One region of the Vreelandella piezotolerans genome, then DNA from elsewhere that is predicted to be linked to it. Evidence: riboswitches for the same ligand, from Rfam matches in the RefSeq annotation. Region 1 holds a riboswitch; each other region holds the start of a gene.

What was found. A riboswitch is a leader RNA that binds a small molecule or an ion and turns the genes downstream of it on or off. The one in region 1 is predicted to bind thiamine pyrophosphate.
Region 2: it holds a riboswitch for thiamine pyrophosphate, as region 1 does, so the genes downstream of both, thiM (hydroxyethylthiazole kinase) here and GYM47_RS12630 (sodium:solute symporter family transporter) in region 1, are expected to answer to the same signal.
Region 3: it holds a riboswitch for thiamine pyrophosphate, as region 1 does, so the genes downstream of both, tenA (thiaminase II) here and GYM47_RS12630 (sodium:solute symporter family transporter) in region 1, are expected to answer to the same signal.

The regions. Positions count from the first base shown of each region.
Region 1 is NZ_CP048602.1:2,749,217-2,751,478, forward strand. Features, by position in the region: gene GYM47_RS12630 (sodium:solute symporter family transporter) at 1-815, opposite strand, end outside; TPP riboswitch at 805-908, opposite strand; gene GYM47_RS12635 (peroxidase-related enzyme) at 974-1,564, opposite strand; gene GYM47_RS12640 (hypothetical protein) at 1,745-2,262, shown strand, end outside.
Region 2 is NZ_CP048602.1:229,390-231,651, reverse strand. Features, by position in the region: gene GYM47_RS01115 (DUF2237 family protein) at 57-431, shown strand; gene GYM47_RS01110 (hypothetical protein) at 556-900, shown strand; TPP riboswitch at 950-1,041, shown strand; gene thiM (hydroxyethylthiazole kinase) at 1,066-1,875, shown strand; gene thiE (thiamine phosphate synthase) at 1,865-2,262, shown strand, end outside.
Region 3 is NZ_CP048602.1:1,001,848-1,004,109, reverse strand. Features, by position in the region: gene GYM47_RS04610 (DUF4238 domain-containing protein) at 1-519, opposite strand, end outside; gene GYM47_RS18565 (DUF4238 domain-containing protein) at 551-817, opposite strand; TPP riboswitch at 1,203-1,354, shown strand; gene tenA (thiaminase II) at 1,434-2,102, shown strand; gene thiC (phosphomethylpyrimidine synthase ThiC) at 2,128-2,262, shown strand, end outside.

The DNA.
Region 1 (2,262 bases):
CCACCAATCACCATGACGACCAGTACGGTCAAGCCGCCACCCAACCAGGCACCGCGCCCCAGGCTCGCGTCGTCTTGGGCCGCCCATACCCGCTGCCAATAGCCTTGGTGAAACAAGTTAGCCGCCGTCACGGCGATCACCAGCGTCAACGCCACGCTGAGCGAGCTGCCGATGGGGAGCGACGGGAGTTGTGCGTCATTCGGCATACTGGGCAGTCGCCAGAGCGTCACGCTGGCGACGGCGAGCAGCAGCGCCAAAAGCAGCCACGCTTGCCAGCGGTCGGTGGCCAAGCTTGCCCGCAGCCCGCCCATGACGGTGTACACCAGCGTGGTGAGCGCCACCCCGATGATCACCACAGCGGGAGGCACGTCGGAGAGTAGCGCGGTAATCGCCCCGATGGCGGTGAGTTCAGCAGCCAGGAAGCAGCCCATGTAAGCCACGGAAACGATCGCCACGAAATGGCGTACCCCCTTGCCATAGCAGGCGTCGGCAAACTCGGCAATGCTGCGTCCCTCGGGCAGTGCTTGGCGTATCTTAGGCCCGTAGAGACCCAAAACGATGAACGGCAGCGCCGAGCCAAGGGCATAGCCCAGTAGCGCCACGGGCCCTACGAATGCGCCGATTTCAGGGGGTGCAAAGAGTATCCAAGCCCCCATACCGGACGCCAAAAAGGAGAGCCCCAGGGTGGCCGACGTTTGCGAATTACGAGCGGTGACATAGTCATCCAACGAGCCGCCACTGAAGCGTGCCCGAAGACCCAGAAAAGCAAAGCAGCATAACGCTGCGCCTAACACGAAAGACGTTAGGTAAGGCATGTCGCGCTTCCTCCGCCGGTACGAACCGGATCAGGTTCCAGGGTCTGCGTTGCGCGCATTCTCAGCCCCATTGGGGCTCCCCTGGCGACAGTGAGTGGAGGCAGTATCCTCAAGCAAAGTGGTGCGTTAGTAAAGCCTTGCCCATGGGGCCGGGCTGCTTATTCCACTTTCTTGGGGACACGCCCCATCAGGTAAAACTCGGCGTTGGGCGGTGTTCCAGCTAGTGTCACCAAGCGGTTGGACATGCCAAAAAACGCGGCAATGGCACCGATGTCCCAGCAATCATCCAGTGTGAACCCCACTGCCTCTAAACGCGCCTGCCATTCGTCTGAAAACTCGCCCAGATCGATGGCACTGTGCAGTGCAAAGTCGAGCATCAACCGATGACGCTCGCTCAATCCCGCCACACGATGGTTGATGGCGATATTATCGGCCAGTAACGGATCTTTACTGTAGATACGCACCAGCGCGCCATGGGCGACGACACAGTACAAGCAGCGATTGCGGGCACTGGTCGCAACGACAATCATCTCTTTCTCTGCTTTGGTCAGCGTCTCCGATGGTCGCTCCATCAACGCATCGTGATACGCAAAAAAAGCGCGAAACTCGTCGGGTCGGTGAGCCAACATCAAAAATACGTTGGGCACGAAGCCCGCTTTCTCCTGCACGGCCAACATGGCTTCCCGAATATCATTGGGAACATTATCCAGAGTGTCAGGAAGTTTGAACCGACTGATCGATGCAGCCATAGAGGCTCCTTTTTTATTTTGAAGTAGAGTCCCACTACCAACTCACTTTTATCCGTAACAAATTGCTAACTAAAGACTCTTTTCATATGGCTTTACGCTCGCCATACTTTTAGTGATCTAATGTCATAAAAGCCGTACGCTATTCGGCTAGCCAAGCGGCGTACTTACAGGGAAACCACCATGTCATACTCCGAAGCAAAAGAGCACACGCCAGGGCGTTTGCATGAACTGTTCGCAGACCCGTACCGTGCGTTCGAGAACGATACGGATGAGCGTCAGTTGCATATCCGTGTCATGCTTCACACCCTGCTGGCCCGGCCTATGCAGCGCGGCCTGGTCACGCTTCGTGTGATTCACGGCTGGGAGAACGGTGGTTTCGAACCTGCCGACCTACAGCATGCCGATTTTACGCTGCACAACCTGCAAGATTTCGAGGCGGCGGCCACCTCCTTTCACGCAGCGGCGGAACGAAATGCCCCCCTACCCGCAGATCAAACCGCTATTCTCGCGGCTCCCCTGGCCGATGCCATTGCCGATGCCGAAGCAGAAGGCAACGCGCTCACCGACGATATTCGTGCCACACCGGCTCGCTGGCCCGCGTTCGAGGGTGGGCTTGCCCTCTACACTCTGTTCAAAATGTACCATCGCCTCGTATATGGCGAGGACGATACCTACCGTTGCTCACAATGTGAGACCCC
Region 2 (2,262 bases), 1.4 Mb from region 1:
TTCCCTGTTATGAGGGCGAGGAACGCAGAATTCCAGCCTGCCCCCGAGGAGTCTTTATGTCCCGTGATTTAAACGTGCTAGGTGAACCTCTAACGCCCTGCTGCCACTCTCCGAAAACCGGTTTCTATCGCGATGGTTTTTGTCGGGTAGGGCCAGACGATGTCGGCATCCATTCGGTGTGCGCCATGGTGACCGAGGAGTTTTTGGCCTTCTCCAAGGCGCAAGGCAACGACTTGGTGACACCGCGGCCGGAGTTTGGCTTTCCCGGTTTGAAACCCGGGGATCGCTGGTGTCTTTGCGCGCACCGCTGGGCCGAAGCGGCACAGGTAGGACTCGCACCGCCGGTCGTTTTGTCCGGTACTAACGAGCGAACGCTAGAGATCATTCCACTGGTCAAACTCCAGCAGCATGCGCTAGATGCCGTACATTAATACCTAAGCCAAGGCGCCCCCGAATGCCCCTGGAAAAACGATGCAAATCTTCTACAATTCTATTTCGACAATTTTACATAGTGACCCGTGATGCCCCGAGAATGGCGTCCGATAGGAGCACGTCATGACAGCTATCGATATGACCCTTGGCGATCGCCTGACATTGAAGCAGTTGAGCAATGCGATTCAGAATGGCTTCTCCCCCATCGTCGAAGTCGAGTCCATGGATGGCATCTACAAAGTGCGTTTTCACCATGCTAATGGCGTCTCGGACCTATGTGACGCTCAAGGTCGCGTCAGCACCTTTCTGGGAACCGGTGAAATTCGCGATGCCCTGGGCCAACTCGGCTTAACCCATGGCGTGCTGACCTTTGCCGATCAGTGCGGCGACGAAATGATTGGCGTACAGGGCCGAGCCATCACCCCTGACGAAATGCTCACGTACGGCACCCGCATCGCGTTTCGCTGACGCGTTTTTGACCGGGCTTTACAGCGCCGTCCAAGGCTAGGATAGTACCCACCAACGACAGGGGCGCCGTTCAGCGGCTGAGAAGCACCCTTTGAACCTGAACCGGATAACGCCGGCGTAGGGAGTCGTGGTGCTTACCACCACCTCCTTACCCGGGAGGAAACCATGACTTACCACCCACTTGGCGATATGCTCGCTGCCCTGCGCGAGTCCACGCCGCTCGTTCACTGCATGACCAATTACGTGGCCATGAACAGTACCGCCAACCTGCTGCTGGCCACGGGCGCATCGCCTGCCATGCTGCACGCCGCCGAAGAAGTCGCTGAATTTACCGCGATGGCAAACGCGCTCTCCATCAATATTGGCACGCTCTCTGCTCCCTGGGCCGAGTCGATGCAGCTGGCGGCGCGCACGGCCGATACGACCGACACCCCCTGGGTGCTGGACCCCGTCGCCGTCGGGGCCACCGAGTTCCGCCAGCGGGTGTGCCAGGCGCTGCTGTCCCATCGCCCCAGCGTCATTCGCGCCAATGCCTCGGAAGTGATGGCGCTGGCCGGCTTGGCCAGCCAAGGGCGTGGGGTCGATGCCACGGCCTCCGTCGATGACGCCACTCACGCCGCCATGACGCTCGCCCAGCGGCAACGCTGCATCGTCGCCATGACCGGCGAGACCGATGTCATCACCGATGGTAGCCACCACGTCCGGCTAACCGGGGGCCATCCGCTGATGCCCCGCGTTACGACGCTGGGCTGTGGCTTGAGCGCCTTGGTGGCTGGGTTCGTTGCCGCCAACCGCGAGCACCCGCTGGCCGCGACGCTGGCCGCCTTGGCGTGCTTTGGCATCGCCGGGCATCGTGCGGGTCAGCAGGCCAAGGGGCCGGGCAGCTTTCAGGTCGCGTTTCTGGATGCACTTTACCAGCTCACTCCAGAGGATCTTTCGTCGCAAAGCCAAGTGGAGACGCTGCATGCCGTGTGATCTTTCGCTCTATTTGGTGACCGATGCCGCTCTGTGCGCGGAAGCGGGCCTCGAAGCGACGGTGGAAGCCGCCGTCAAAGGGGGCGTGACCGTGGTGCAGCTACGCGACAAGCATGCCAGCGACGAGGCGATGATCGAACAAGCCAAGCGCCTCAAAAGGCTGCTGGCGGGCACCCACGTGCCGCTGATCATCAACGACCGACTCGCCGTGGCCGTCGCCAGCGGCGCCGACGGCCTGCATGTTGGCCAGAGCGATACCGCGGTTCTAGAGGCGCGGGAGGCGCTGGGGCCGCAGGCCATTCTAGGACTGTCGATCAACACTCTCGCGCAGCTTCGTGACGCGCCCATCGCGCTGTTGGACTACGTCGGGTTAGGCCCCATTTTCGC
Region 3 (2,262 bases), 1.7 Mb from region 1:
CTCTCTAATTGAGGATATTAATATTTCCGCGTAAGAAGTATCAATATTATCTATGGGCAAATTTTGTGCCCTACGCTTTGCTAAGAAATCCAGATTTTCTTCTAAATCTGAATAAAGCAAAGGGCAAATGAAAGAGAGACATAACTTATTGGATATCGGAACCTGTATTTCAACCCCAGGTACTGAAATGCCCTTATCGCCTCTTAACCCCTGCGGCCAGTGATTGTACATAGCCACTGGATTGTCGCCTATGATCAAATGCGAGCCATTAGGTGCTTTCAGAAGAGCAATGGGTTTGTCATGGAAACGTTTTGCCATCTCAAAAACATGCTCATGTGTAAACTCAATGTGCTGCTTATCAATATCTTCTTTTTCCAACACTTCAAAATTTTTGACATCTTCAGGACGCAGCCCCATATTTTGAAGCCACTCAGCCATTCCTTTGTTTAATTGGTCGAAAAACACCCTTTGCTTTTTTACCCTCAAGAGCAGATTTGTCACAAATACACATAGAACGATGTAATCATCATTGGTAAGGTCTTCAAGCGACTCATTCCTGCAAATCTTTTTTTATTACTGAACTACATATTGATTCTAATTTTGACAACCTATGCTCTAAGGTATGCTTTTCCCCATCAAGATTTAAGTTGTAAAAGCCATTCTCACTAGCACTATCTCTCACGGATGTGCCAAAGCTAATTGCTCTTGATTTATCAAAGGCAAAAATCTTGTGCTTCTTTCTATAGGAAAAGTTCTTCAACAAGAACTGAGGCACATAGTGTTGCTTTTTGGGAGTATCTGGCCGAATCCTGTCCATATCTCTCCTGCATATTTAACAGTGATTATACGCCCTGCCATGAAACCTCAATGAACGTGACATCACAATGACTGAGGTTTCATAGCCACGAAATTGAATCTACCTCATTGATTCTATAGCGTGCAAAGAGAATTTTGGCGATGTAGCCAAAATTCGCGGGCTTACACGTTTTGCCTGCCTCAATAATACTGTTTTTATGAACAGAATTATTGAGGCATTCGCCCATGAAACTAATGGAACGCGTCAAGGCAACCATGGGGGTCAAGCACTCAATGCCATTGTCTTTTCTTGTCGTTTATTGGTTGCACGGCAGGCTATCCCTTTACGTCCAATTAAATAACCTACTCTTGCATCTCCCCCACCCGCCTCCTACACTCCACCCACGAACAGCTTGACGGGGTGCCGGTGATATCCGGCTGAGATGGCGCAGGGTGGGCTTTTGGCTACCGAGCGCTGGTCCCGCTGAACCTGATCCGGCTAATGCGCTGCTTTGAACGTGGCGCGGGTACCGGCGTAGGGATCAAGCGATGGCCGCGGCGCTCCTTTACGCCACTCTTCCGTGCCATTCCCTCGATCTTTCTCGCCTGCCCTCCGGATCATTACCACCGGAGGCATCATGGGCTACCGCTTTACCGATCTCACCACCGCTTGCCAGCAAGATTGGCGCGCCTACATCGAGCACGATTTCGTGCGCCAATTGGGCAACGCCACGCTGCCGGAGGCGTCGTTTCGCCACTACCTGAAGCAGGATTACCTGTTCTTGATCCACTTCGCCCGCGCCTACGCGCTAGCGGCCTATAAAAGCCCCACCCTGGCGGATTTGCGCCAGGCCCACGAGGGCCTGAAAGCCATCGTGGATGTGGAGCTGGGCCTGCACGTGGGCTTTTGCCAAGAGTGGGGCATCAATGAGCAGGAGCTTGCCGAACTCCCTGAAGCCCGCGCCACGTTGGCCTACACCCGCTATGTGTTGGATACCGGCAACCGCGGCGACCTGCTCGATTTGCACGTGGCGTTGGCCCCGTGCCTGGTAGGCTACGGTGAAATCGCCAACTGGCTCAACGCGCAGCCCTCTACGCTGCGCGGCGAGCAGAATCCTTTTGATGCCTGGATCGCCATGTACGAAGGCGAGGAGTTCCAGGCCGCCATGCAGGCCGAGCTTGCGTGGCTCGATGCCCGCCTGGCGGACGTCACCCCTGCCCGTTTTGCAGAGCTGAGCAAGATCTTCCGCGATGCCACCCGCCTGGAAATCGACTTCTGGCAGATGGGTTTAGACCTTTCTGAATAACCTCCTACAACACAGAGCAACCGTCATGACCAAGACCGTCAAAAGCAGAACCGCGCACTTTTTAGCCGAAACCGCCCAGGTCGATGCCGCCGCCGTGGCGCCGCTGCCCGGCTCGCGCAAGGTGTACGTGGAAGGCTCGCGGCCGGATATTCGCGTGCCG